DNA from 3 places in the Paenibacillus sp. EB106-04-04-XG159 genome. Region 3 is predicted to be linked to each of the others. Evidence: predicted binding sites of a transcription regulator. Region 3 holds the regulator's gene; each other region holds the start of a gene.
What was found. The regulator Rex, encoded in region 3, represses fermentation and respiration genes when NADH is low (regulators of the CRP and FNR family bind a similar motif). The targets are predictions, from matches to a motif close to TTGTGAAATATTTCACAA.
Positions count from the first base shown of each region.

Region 1 (4,296 bases), on a different contig from region 3:
GCGTATCGGGTGTTGCTCTCAAAGAGTGATTTCTTCGTAATTAGCGTAACCCGATGGTGCTGACTGGCCAATATCGCGGTATACAACCCAGCGATACCCGCCCCAATCACGATAACGTCAGACTCCTCTATCGGCGTATGTTCGAGTGAAAAGTCTATTAAGTAAGGAGTATTCATTCGGGCTCACCTCTGACAGATCATATTTGCAGCGATTGCGATCATCTGCACAGTTAGCAGCAGATAGAGTATTGCAAGCAGAAGAGCAGCAACGTATATAGCATAAAGCCGCAGTATTCAACAGCAGTAACCACATTTCAATTAAAACTGTATCTATTTTAATGCCCCTAGCAACATAAATAAAGCTCATATGACAAATAAATGTCAAAGAGCCTTATTAGATATTGATTCTATAGACAATTGTTCGGAAAAACAAGAGAGTAGCTGCCGCGGTGCAGCTATATTGAGTCCCCTCTAAGGAGAATGACATCAGATAAAGAGATGTTGAAAGCCGAATCCGATAATGATCCCCCCCATTATGATAACTAATTTTCCACCAAATCGTGTGAATGCAAGATGTTCCTCGCTTCGCTCCCTATCATCGATTAAATTCCAGAACAACCATGATTCAGGATGTTTGATCCCAAACAAGCCAACTCCAACTAGTGCAATCCCTAACATAAAGATAGAAATAGCCATATAATCATCTCCTCTAGAGATCAATACGCAATCTGTTGTTAAAGGTTTCCATTATGGGGGTTGGTCAATGGATAGGCGATATAAGAAAAAGCCCTTGATCTACAAGGGCTTCTTAAGGTTCGTTCGTTTATACATATGGAGGGCATTACTTCACTTGCAACATGCGCTCCAAGGATAACCGCGCTTTCTCAGCAACGTGCTCCGGCACATAGATCTGCGGCTGCATCGTTTCGAGACATTTCACTAGCTTTTTCAAATTGTTAACCTTCATATTTGGACATACCAAGTATTTAGTTGCAAAATGGAACGACTTGTTCGGGCTGTCCTTGCGCAATTGATAGCCGGTTCCATCTTCCGTACCTACGATAAACTCGGTATGCTCTGAGTTCTTGCAGTACTTTAGGATCGCAGTTGTACTGCCTACGAAATCACCCATAGCGACTACTTCCGGTCTGCACTCTGGATGAACAACAAACTGCGCATTCGGGTGCTTCGCCTTCATCTCTACGACATCTTTAACCGTCAGCATGTCGTGAGTATTGCAATAGCCTTCCCATATAATCATGTTCTTGCCTGTCTTCTGCTGTACGTAGTGTCCCAGGTTCTTGTCTGGCACCCAGATGATCTCCTCCGCATCAAGCGACTCGATCACCTTCACCGCATTAGCGGATGTACAGCATATATCTGTCTCTGCTTTAATGTCTGCAGAAGAGTTAATGTACGTTACGACCTTAGCATTCGGATGCTGCGCCTTTAATTTACGAAGGCCTTCCACATTGACCATATCAGCCATAGGGCATCCAGCGCGCTCGTCTGGAATAAGCACAGTCTTGTTAGGGGCTAGAATCTTTGCGCTTTCACCCATAAAGTGAACTCCGCAGAACACGATAACTTCCGCATCCGTCTCCGCTGCCTTCTGTGCAAGCAGGAATGAATCTCCTCTGAAATCCGCTACTTCTTGTATCTCATCTCGCTGATAATAGTGAGCAAGTATGACTGCATTGCGTTCTTTCTTCAACTGCATCAATCGTTCACGCAGTTCACGGTTTTGTTCTTCTTTACGAGCCAGTGCCAACGCTTCAAGCTGCACGAATACTCCACCCCTCGGCTTAATCATTAACAACTAATTTACACAACGACATTAAGTGTGTCAATTCACAATTAGTAAAAAAAGAAGTGCGCCTTAATAGGCGCACTTCCGATACCGACCGAGTTAGTCGGAGATTATGATTTCTTCTCTGGATCTTCAGGCTTCACTTCGTCCACAGCATTGGCAGACTCATCAGCCTTCGAATCCTTAGGCTCCTCAACAGGTGCTTGCTCTGTTTCATTCGTAACAGGACCTGCCTCGGAATGATCAGTTGGAGTCGGTTGACTGTCCTTGTCCCAAGGTGTCGGACCTAACTTCTCTGACTTTCCAACCAGATTCACCTTCACATCCCCTGAAGTTTTCACTTCAACAGAGTTCAGTACATCTACTTTAGGTTCAGCCTTGCTCTCTTTCTGTTCCTTCAGAATGCTTGGAACGAAACCTTCGAGCGAGCCGTTCTTAATGAGATGTTCAATCTGTTCGATCTCAAGCGTTTCTTCTTCAAGAAGCGTATTCGCAATGAGATGCATTTCTCTCTCGTGCTTCTTCAGCAATTCGCGAGCGCGATCATAGCAAGCGCCGATCATGCTCTGCATCTCTTGGTCGATCTCATAAGCAATCGCGTCAGAGTAATTCTGCTCATGACCGAGGTCACGACCAAGGAATACTTCCCCTTGACGGCTTCCGAACTGCAGCGGTCCGAGTCTGTCGCTCATACCGTATTCCATAATCATGCTGCGAATGATCCGAGTAGCTTGTTGGAAGTCGCTGTATGCGCCTGTTCCAATCTCGCCGATATAGATCTCTTCCGCTACGCGTCCGCCGAGCAAGCCCGTTACTTGGTCCAGAAGCTCTTGCTTCGTAACCAGCATACGATCTTCCTTCGGCATCATGATCACATATCCGCCTGCTTTACCGCGAGGTACAATCGTAACCTTATGCACAGTCTGTGCATGCTCCAGGAAGTAACCAATGATCGTATGACCTGCTTCGTGGTAAGCGACGATGCGCTTCTCGCGATCGCTGATCATGCGGCTGCGTTTCTCCGTACCGACAATGATACGGTCAATCGCATCATCGATATCCTCCATGGTGATATCTTTATGATTCTTACGAGCAGCAAGGAGCGCCGCTTCGTTCAACAGGTTCTCAAGGTCTGCGCCTGTAAAGCCTGTTGTCCGCTTCGCAATAGTAGGCAAGTTAACGTTCGCATTAAGCGGTTTGTTGCGCGCATGTACTTTCAGTACAGCTTCGCGACCCTTTACGTCTGGGCGGTCAACCGTAATCTGACGGTCAAAGCGTCCTGGACGAAGAAGCGCTGGGTCAAGAATATCAGGGCGGTTTGTCGCGGCTATGATAATGATACCTTCATTAGCACCGAAACCGTCCATCTCAACCAGCAACTGGTTAAGCGTCTGCTCGCGCTCGTCATGGCCGCCGCCAAGACCGGCGCCGCGCTGACGACCTACCGCATCAATCTCGTCAATAAAGATAATACAAGGAGCATTCTTCTTCGCGTTCTCGAACAAGTCGCGTACACGCGATGCACCGACACCGACGAACATTTCAACGAAGTCGGAACCGGAAATGCTGAAGAATGGCACACCCGCTTCACCCGCAACTGCGCGAGCAAGGAGCGTCTTACCTGTCCCTGGAGGACCGTTCAACAGTACGCCCTTCGGAATGCGCGCGCCGAGAGCGGCAAACTTGCGATGGTCTTTAAGGAACTCAACGACCTCAACAAGCTCTTGCTTCTCTTCGTCTGCACCAGCAACATCTTCGAAGGTAATTCGCTTCTTCTCTTCATTATACAAACGGGCACGGCTCTTACCGAAGTTCATAACTTTGCCGCCGCCGCCCTGCGCTTGATTAAAGAAGAAGAAGAACAGGACAAACATAATGATTAAGGGTATGAACGAAGTGAGGAGCGTCAGCCACATGCTTGGCTCTTTCATCTTGTCATATTTCCACTGTAAATCAGGCTGACTGTCACTGATTTCCTTAATCTCTTGTACTACCGAGTCTGTATCCGGTATGTACGTCATAAATTGCAACGACTTGGCATCCTTCGGTAATTCTTTATACTTACCGACGACCAAGTAGGCTCGACCCTCATATTGCATCGTTAGTTCTTGTATATTGTTGGCTGCGAGCTCTTTGCGAAACTGGTCATATCTCGGGGTGTCAATGGCTTCATTGCCGCTTCCGATAAACTGAACAATGCCCACCACGACTAAAAAAAGAATCAGATAAAAACCAGAATTCTTGATGAACCGACTCATCCCCTACCTCCTCTCAAAGACACGAAATTATTGTATCATAGCACGTCTTACCATCTCAACTGACGAACTAGACTGTGAGGACATTCGTGCTCGAATATCTATTCTTCAGGCTCAGAATAAATTTCCGGCTTCAATACCCCAATATACGGAAGATTGCGGTAATATTCCGCATAATCAAGCCCATAACCTACGATAAATTCATCCGGCAGAACAAACCCTTTATAATCAG
Region 1 is NZ_JBYTDY010000023.1:16,048-20,343, forward strand. Features, by position in the region: gene nadB (L-aspartate oxidase) at 1-176, opposite strand, end outside; gene AC3WTP_RS20860 (DUF6199 family natural product biosynthesis protein) at 486-695, opposite strand; gene nadA (quinolinate synthase NadA) at 841-1,785, opposite strand; gene ftsH (ATP-dependent zinc metalloprotease FtsH) at 1,920-4,067, opposite strand; gene hpt (hypoxanthine phosphoribosyltransferase) at 4,166-4,296, opposite strand, start outside.
Region 1: a site for Rex is predicted at 1,839-1,856, ahead of nadA (quinolinate synthase NadA). Genes of this name have one in related genera too.

Region 2 (4,296 bases), on a different contig from region 3:
TTGGGTTCGCACCTGGTGCAAACGGCTCGCCAGCTTTACGACCATCTGGAGTTGTACCTGTCTTCTTACCGTATACAACGTTCGAAGTAATTGTCAGGATCGATTGTGTTGGCAATGCATTGCGGTAAGCTTTATGCTTGCGAATCATCGTCATGAACTTCTCAACGAGTTCAACAGCGATGCTGTCAACACGATCATCGTTGTTACCGTAGCAAGGGAATTCGCCTTCAACTTCAAAGTCAACTGCGATGCCTTGTTCGTTACGGATCGGCTTAACTTTAGCGTATTTGATTGCGGACAAGGAGTCAGCCACTACGGACAGACCTGCGATACCGCATGCCATTGTGCGCAGAATTTCTTTATCATGCAGAGCCATTTCAATGCGCTCGTAAGAGTATTTATCATGCATGTAGTGAATAACGTTCAATGTGTTCATGTACAGCTGTGCAAGCCATTCCATCATGTTTTCGAAGCTCGCCATTACTTCCTTGTAGTCCAGAACTTCAGACGTGATTGGACGATACTTAGGACCAACTTGAGCGCCGGATTTCTCGTCTACACCGCCGTTGATTGCATACAGCAAGCATTTTGCCAAGTTCGCGCGAGCGCCGAAGAATTGCATTTGCTTACCGATACGCATTGCGGATACGCAGCAAGCGATACCGTAGTCATCACCGTAGATTGGACGCATCAGGTCGTCGTTTTCGTATTGAACTGCAGAAGTTTCAATGGATACCTTCGCACAGAACTTCTTGAATGCTTCTGGCAGCTGCTCAGACCACAATACAGTCAAGTTAGGTTCTGGAGCTGGTCCCAGGTTGTACAGTGTGTGCAAGAAACGGAAGCTGTTCTTCGTTACGCGAGTCTTGCCGTTCAATTGCATACCACCGATGGATTCCGTTACCCAAGTTGGGTCACCAGAGAATAATTGGTTGTATTCAGGTGTACGCAAGAACTTAACGAGACGAAGCTTCATAACGAAGTGGTCAGCCAGCTCTTGAGCTTGCTCTTCAGTCAATGTACCTTCTTTCAAGTCGCGCTCAACGTAGATATCCAAGAAGGACGATACGCGGCCAAGGGACATTGCTGCACCGTTTTGCTCTTTAATTGCTGCAAGGTATGCGAAGTACACGAATTGGAACGCTTCTTTCGCATTTGCTGCAGGCTTAGCCATATCGAAGCCGTGCATTTCAGCCATTTGCTTCAGCTCTTGCAGAGCACGAATTTGCTCATTGATTTCTTCGCGGTCACGAATAACTTCTTCAAGCAATTCTGCAACTTCAAGATCTTTCAAAACTTGCTTCTTCTCGTTGATTAGGAAGTCGATACCGTACAATGCTGCACGACGATAGTCACCGATGATACGGCCGCGGCCATAAGCATCTGGCAAGCCTGTGATGATACCCGCTTTACGAGCAGCGCGCATATCAGATGTATAACCGTCGAATACGCCTTGGTTATGTGTTTTACGAATATGTGTAAAGATGTCTACGATCTCTTCAGGCACTTCAAAGCCATATGCCTTACAAGCGTCGATCATCATGCGGATACCGCCAAATGGTTGCAAAGAACGACGGAAAGGTGCATCTGTTTGAACACCGACGATCTTCTCTTTGCTTTGATCCAAGTAACCAGGCTTATGGGAAATGATTGTGGATGGAGTATTTACATCAACATCCCATACGCCGCCGCGCTCACGCTCTTCTTTGGAAAGCTGGCTGACGATTGCCCATAGGTCTTTTGTATCTTGAGTAGCGCCTGCCAAGAACTTGTCATCCCCGTAGTACGGGTTAATGTTGTGATCGATGAAATCAGCGACATTGATATGTCTTTGCCATTTGCCTGTTTTAAACCCGCGCCATGGGTTTACTGCTTCTGTTTCTGTAACGTTCTTTTCTAATACCGACATCGAAATCCCTCCGTTAAGTAGGTTTTCTATCTATAATATAAATCTAACCTCTATTCACAAGGAACGCAACCGCATCGATAAGCTTGGTTCTTCTCTGGCTGCTGCAGCATTTCCTTGCTATGAGACTATTGTACTCCCTACAATCGCTATACAATGTGATGAAAATCACAATGAAACACCTCAAGCATGCTTTACATCACACGAAATGCATCAATTTTGTGAAATTAATCTCAAACCTAGCGAAGTGGTAAATTTACCATCATCCAATATGTTGAAAAAGGGCAGCAGACATGATGTCTGCTGCCAATAGCTATATTAAAGAGGTGGATGAATCCATTAGCAATTCTTACTCAAAGCGACCGTAGAAAGCATCACGGTATATGTCTGCCAGCTCTGTTACAAGCGGCATCTTCGGATTAGCTGTTGTACATTGGTCTTCGAATGCGCGGTCAGCCAAGCTGTCAACGCCTGCTTCGAATTCCTTCGCGTCGAAGCCGGTTTCTTGGAATGTTTGCGGCAAGCCCAGTTGACGGTTCAAGTCTCGGACCGCTTCGATCAAGCTCTTCACGCCTTCTTCAGTCGTGCGGCATGGCAATCCAAGGATGCGCGCAATTTCTGCATAGCGCTTATCTGCTACGAAATGATCATATTTAGGGAAGGAAGCAAACTTCGTTGGCTTCTTCGCGTTGTAACGGATAACGTGCGGCAGCAGGATCGCATTCGTACGTCCATGAGGCGTACCGTATTGAGCACCCCATTTGTGCGCCAAGCTATGGTTAATGCCGAGGAACGCATTCGCAAACGCCATACCAGCGAGCGTCGAAGCATTGTGCATCTTCTCACGAGCGACTGGATCTGCTTCGTTAGCTGATTTAACCAAGTTTTCGAATACCAATTGGACCGCTTTGATAGCAAGCGCATCGGAATAATCACTAGCCATTACAGATACGTATGCTTCAATCGCATGAGTCAGCACGTCCATACCTGTATCTGCGACTGCTACACGCGGCAAGCTGTATACAAACTCTGGATCGATGATGGCAACATCTGGAGTCAATTGATAGTCAGCAAGCGGATACTTAGTATGACCATTTTCCTTATCCGTAATTACAGCGAACGATGTTACTTCAGAACCAGTACCCGAAGTTGTTGGAATCGCAACAAATTTCGCTTTTTGACCAAGCACTGGATATTTATAAGTCCGTTTGCGAATATCCATAAACTTCTGCTTCAAGTTATTGAAGTCTGTATCCGGGTATTCGTAGAACAGCCACATGGCTTTCGCAGCATCCATTGGAGAACCGCCGCCAAGTGCAATGATGCAGTCTGGTTTGAATCGGTTCATCATGTCAGTACCGCGCTTCACCGTGTTAGTGGACGGATCTGGCTCAACATCGTAGAAGATCTCGATTTGAACTGGATTGCGGCGTTTCAGCAAGTAGTGCTCCAATTTTTGAACGTAGCCGAGCTTCATCATCATTGGGTCAGTAACGATCATGATGCGATTGATGTCAGGCATTTTTTCCAAGTATTGTGTAGAGCCTTTTTCAAAATAAATTTTGTTAGGAACTTTAAACCATTGCATGTTCACAGTACGCTTCGCCACCCGTTTCACGTTGATGAGATTGACAGATGTTACGTTGTTGGAAGTGGAATTGCGTCCATAAGATCCGCAGCCAAGTGTCAGAGATGGAATATTCGTATTGTATATATCACCGATCGCACCATGAGTGGATGGAGAGTTGACAAGAATCCGTCCAGTTTGCAATCGATTACCGAATTTATTGATAATTTCATCATTGCGGGAGTGGATTACTGAAGAGTGACCCATACCGCCGAATTGTACGATTTCAGCTGCGAGCTCAATACCAGCGTCCGCATTTTTAGCTTTATAGCATGCAAGGATCGGGCTCAATTTCTCAGCAGATAACGGGAAGTTTGGTCCTACTCCATCTATCTCAGCAACCAGGATCTTCGTGTCTGCCGGAACCTTCAAGCCTGCAAGCTCAGCAATCTTCACTGCTGGTTGACCAACGATTGTCGGATTCACTGCGCAAGTGCCAGATTTCATGGCAAGACCTTGCAGTTTAACTGTTTCTTCTTTATTGGTAAAGTAGCAGCCGTTTTGCTGCATCATCTTTTTCACTTCGTTGTAGATCGGCTCTTCAATAATTACAGCTTGCTCAGAAGCACAGATCATACCATTATCAAATGTCTTGGAAAGGATCAAGTCTGTTACAGCCTGATCGATCTTAGCGCTCTTCTCGATGAAGCATGGTACGTTACCTGGGCCTACGCCGAGAGCTGGCTTACCGCAGCTGTATGCTGCTTTAACCATTCCAGAACCGCCTGTTGCCAGAATCAAAGCGACGTCAGGGTGGTTCATC
Region 2 is NZ_JBYTDY010000012.1:56,553-60,848, forward strand. Features, by position in the region: gene pflB (formate C-acetyltransferase) at 1-1,909, opposite strand, end outside; gene adhE (bifunctional acetaldehyde-CoA/alcohol dehydrogenase) at 2,256-4,296, opposite strand, start outside.
Region 2: a site for Rex is predicted at 2,126-2,143, ahead of pflB (formate C-acetyltransferase). Genes of this name have one in related genera too.

Region 3 (4,296 bases):
ACAGCGTGCTGCTTCGCGGCGTACCCGTTCTTCATCAAGGGTCAAGCAGGCTCCATTATTGACTACTTGCTTGCCATCAACCCATACATGCTTAACATCCTTGCCGGAAGCCGAGTATACCATGTGGGATACTAGGTCCGTATGCGGCAGGAGATGCGGTTGATCAATATCGACAGCGATGAAATCCGCCTTCATTCCAGGAGCGAGCAAGCCGACATCCTGAAGCTGGATCGTTTGGGCGCCATTAATAGTCGCAATTCGCATTGCTTCCGCAGCGGGTACCGCTGTTGGATCGCCAGATACTCCCTTATGGATAAATGCAGCCAAACGCATCTCTTGGAACATATCTAGATTGTTATTGCTAGCTGCTCCATCTGTTCCCAGGGATACGTTCACGCCTGCTCGGAGCAGGTCAGTAACTCGAGCTACTCCGCTTGCCAGCTTCAGGTTGCTGGCAGGGTTATGAGATACGCCGACCTTATGTTTAGCCAATATTTCGATTTCTTCGTCTGTGAGATGAACGCCATGAGCTATATACGACGGTCTGCTGAAGAAACCCAACTTCTCCAGATGCGCGACAGGACGCAATCCGTACTCCTGCACATTTTGTTCAACCTCTGCTCTAGTTTCAGACATATGTGTATGAAGCATCATATCCAGATCATGAGCGGCTTGCACGAATTTCTCAATGAAAGCGGGAGGACAAGTATACGGTGCATGTGGAGCAAGCATGGTCGTAATTCGACCTTCCGCACGTCCGTTCCAATCTTTCGCAAAGCGCACAGCCTCTTCCAGCTTCATCTGCTGCACTTCTTCGCTGCATAGACCGATGGCACCGCGCATTAATCCCGCGCGAATACCTGCTTGCTCAACAACCTTCCCGACCTCATCCATATGGTCGTACATATCTACGAACGTAGTGGTGCCGCTCTTCAGCATTTCCAGCACAGCGAGAGCAGAGCCCCAATACACATCTTCGTCAGTAAACTTAGCCTCCATTGGCCACATTTTTTGCTGAAGCCATTGTTGAAGCACCATATCATCGCCGTAACCGCGCAATAATGTCATTGCAGCATGTCCATGGGTATTGACTAAACCCGGCATAAAGAACAGACCGCTGCCATCAAACAACTCCGAATCTTCCTTATAATGATCCGGCAGCGTTTCACCGAGGTAGACAATCTTTCCGTTCTCTACAACCATGTATCCATCAATAGTGCTCGATTCTGCATCCGGATGGATCTGAGCAAAGCGTCCGTTATGGACGATGAACCTTTTAGGCATTCTCAATCGTTTCCTTTCCTTCTTCATCTTGCAAGTAATAAGCCAAGCTGAACAGATCCGTCGTGAAATCTGCAGTATGCACGCGAACATGCGGCGGTACCTTCAGAATAACAGGAGCAAAGTTCAAGATCGCTTCCACACCTGCTTCGACGAACTGATCCGCAACATTTTGGGCTTCCAGCGCAGGTACCGTAATAATACCTATCCGAATCCCCATATCCTTAACTGTATCGATCAACTGATCCATTGGCTGCACCATAAGATTATTCAATGCTGTTCCCATTTTATCTGGATGCGCATCGAATACAGCAACAATCTTCATATTATCTTGCAAGTACGTGGTATAGTTGCACAGCGCTTGACCGAGTTTACCAGCACCGACTAATCCCACGTGAATCTTGAGATCAAGCTTTAGGATATGTCTAATCTGCTCGATCAGATAAGACACATCATAACCAATACCTTTACGACCAAAGTCTCCAAAATAAGCGAGGTCCTTACGAATCTGGGCAGGATTCAGATCCAGCTTCTGACCTAAATCTTGAGATGATATTGTTAGAACTTCACGCTGTTTCAATTCCATGAGGTGCCGTAAATAGATCGGCAGACGTCTAACTACGGCTTCTGAAATCTTCATCGCTTTCATATCCTGTGATCCCCCTTCTACATAGCTGATTATCATCATAGTTTTGATTAATCTTGTAAAGCTCTTTCCTGCTCCTCCCTGAACCAATCACGGATCCGCGGCACTAAGTGCTCGGTAGTCATATGCTCCATCTTAGGACCAGGTAAAGAATATAAGAAATGTTTGCCATAACTCGTCTCGATTACACGGGTATCATAAATAATTACGATACCACGATCCCTAGAGGTTCGAACTAATCGTCCAAACCCTTGCTTAAAGCGAATAACGGCTTGTGGAATCGATAGCTTCCGGAACGGATTCTGATTCTGACGCTTTAAGCGTTCGGACTTCGCTTCAACAAGCGGATGATTAGGCGGCTGAAACGGAAGTCTAACAATCGCTAGACAAGTCAAAGCCTCACCAGGAATGTCCACCCCTTCCCAGAAGCTGCTAGTTCCTAACAGCACGGATGCAGGATGCTCCTGAAAACGGCGAGTCAGCTTGCTTCGATTGCCGCTGTCCATGCCTTGTCCCAATACTTGAACACCATGCGGCTGAAGCATCTCCTTCAGCGGTTCATACACTTCCTTCAACATGCGGTACGACGTAAACAGCACCAACATTCTACCCTTTGTCACAATGGCTACATCTGCAAGCGAATGAAGCAATTTATCGGTAAAGATCGGATCCACAGAGCCCTTAACCGTTGGAAAGTCTCGCGGAATGACAACTAGCGCTTGCTCGCGGTAATTGAACGGAGACGGAAGAATAACGGTATGCAATCTTCCGGTACTAGAAGCCTCCTTCAAACCGATCTGTTCCTCTAAATACTGAAATGACTTGTCGACAGATAATGTTGCCGAAGTCAGAATGACACTTTTCTTCGGTTCGAAGAAGTATCGATTTAGCGCTTCGCTGACATCAACTGGCACTGCGTACAGATGCATCGACTTATGCTTATACTGAGCATTGCCTTCCATCCAATACACAGAATCTGGATCAGTTGCTTTCATAAAGAGGCGGAAATCCTCGCGAATAATTGAGATCTCCTTGAATATCCCCGTAACATCTGTTATCACGGGCTGCAGCTCTTCGTCATCCGCATCTTTCCATTCCAATACAAGCTTTTCGCCCGTACGTACAATTTCACCTAGACGAACATATACATCTTCTTCAAGCTCAGCGATCCCCTGCCAATCCCGCGGTCGAGCGCCAGATTGCAGTCGGAGTACGGATTGTCCTGCTTCAGCTTGTCCCGGCTCTGGAGGCGGCATCAATTGATATAGGACATCATGAAGACGGTCCCAGACGTCTCGTACATCGACGAGCTGTGTAAGCAGCTTCTCAATGCCGTCAGCCCAGATCATTGCTTTCTCACTGCCTGACAGACGAAGCCGCGTTTGCAACAGCAGCAATAAGCCGTTCTTACTATCTTTCACCAAACGTGTCAGCGGGTGCATCAATGAAAAATATTGCAGATGTATGCCCAAATGCTTGCTCGCGGTTTCTTCAAAATGATGCCCTTCATCAATAACCAAATGCTCATAAGCAGGCAGCAGTCGATGCTCAGCTATGACATCAGTAAACAATAAAGAATGGTTCGTGATGATGATATCCGATTGATTGGCATCATTCTTCGCGCGATGGTAGAAGCAGCGCTTAAACCATGGGCACGCCCGATTAAGACAGGAATCGCTGTCGCTCGCCACAGTATCCCAAAATTCTGGGCCTTTATGCGTTAGATACAGCTCCTCGTCATCACCGTGCTCAGTCTGACTTAACCATACCATCATCTGTGCAGCGGTTAATACATCGTCGCGTCCATGCAGGAAATCTCTATAGTTTATTTTATGTTCAAATTTTCTCAAACACAAATAGTGACTGCGACCTTTTAAGACCGTTGCCTTGAATGAAACAGGTACAATGTGCTCTAGAAGCGGTAAATCTCGCTGTCTCAGCTGTTCTTGCAAATTTATGGTATGTGTGCTGACAATTACCTTCTTATCATTCTTAACCGCATAATAGATAGAAGGAATCAGGTAACCTAAAGATTTTCCCGTACCTGTACCTGCTTCAATGAGAAGATGTCGATCATCTTCCATACAATTCATCACTTCACGAAACATCTGTTCCTGAGCCTCGCGCGGTTCATAGTGCTCAAGCTTCTCTTGCAATGTACGGTGAATCTCACTCATAAACGATGTGAATGAGACACCTTGCAGTGGAGACTCGCTAAGCCCTTCGCGAGGAGGCTGATTATCTGTCCATTCATCCACACGAAATACCAATTGTCGGAAGGAAAGTGCTCGAGCATCCTCAGCCATTCGCGTTACGTCGCGCTCTCGTTCATCAAGCAGAGCCTGCAGAAGCCAGCCTAGATCTCGTTC
Region 3 is NZ_JBYTDY010000011.1:59,921-64,216, forward strand. Features, by position in the region: gene AC3WTP_RS14645 (amidohydrolase) at 1-1,284, opposite strand, end outside; gene AC3WTP_RS14650 (redox-sensing transcriptional repressor Rex) at 1,277-1,930, opposite strand; gene dinG (ATP-dependent DNA helicase DinG) at 1,978-4,296, opposite strand, start outside.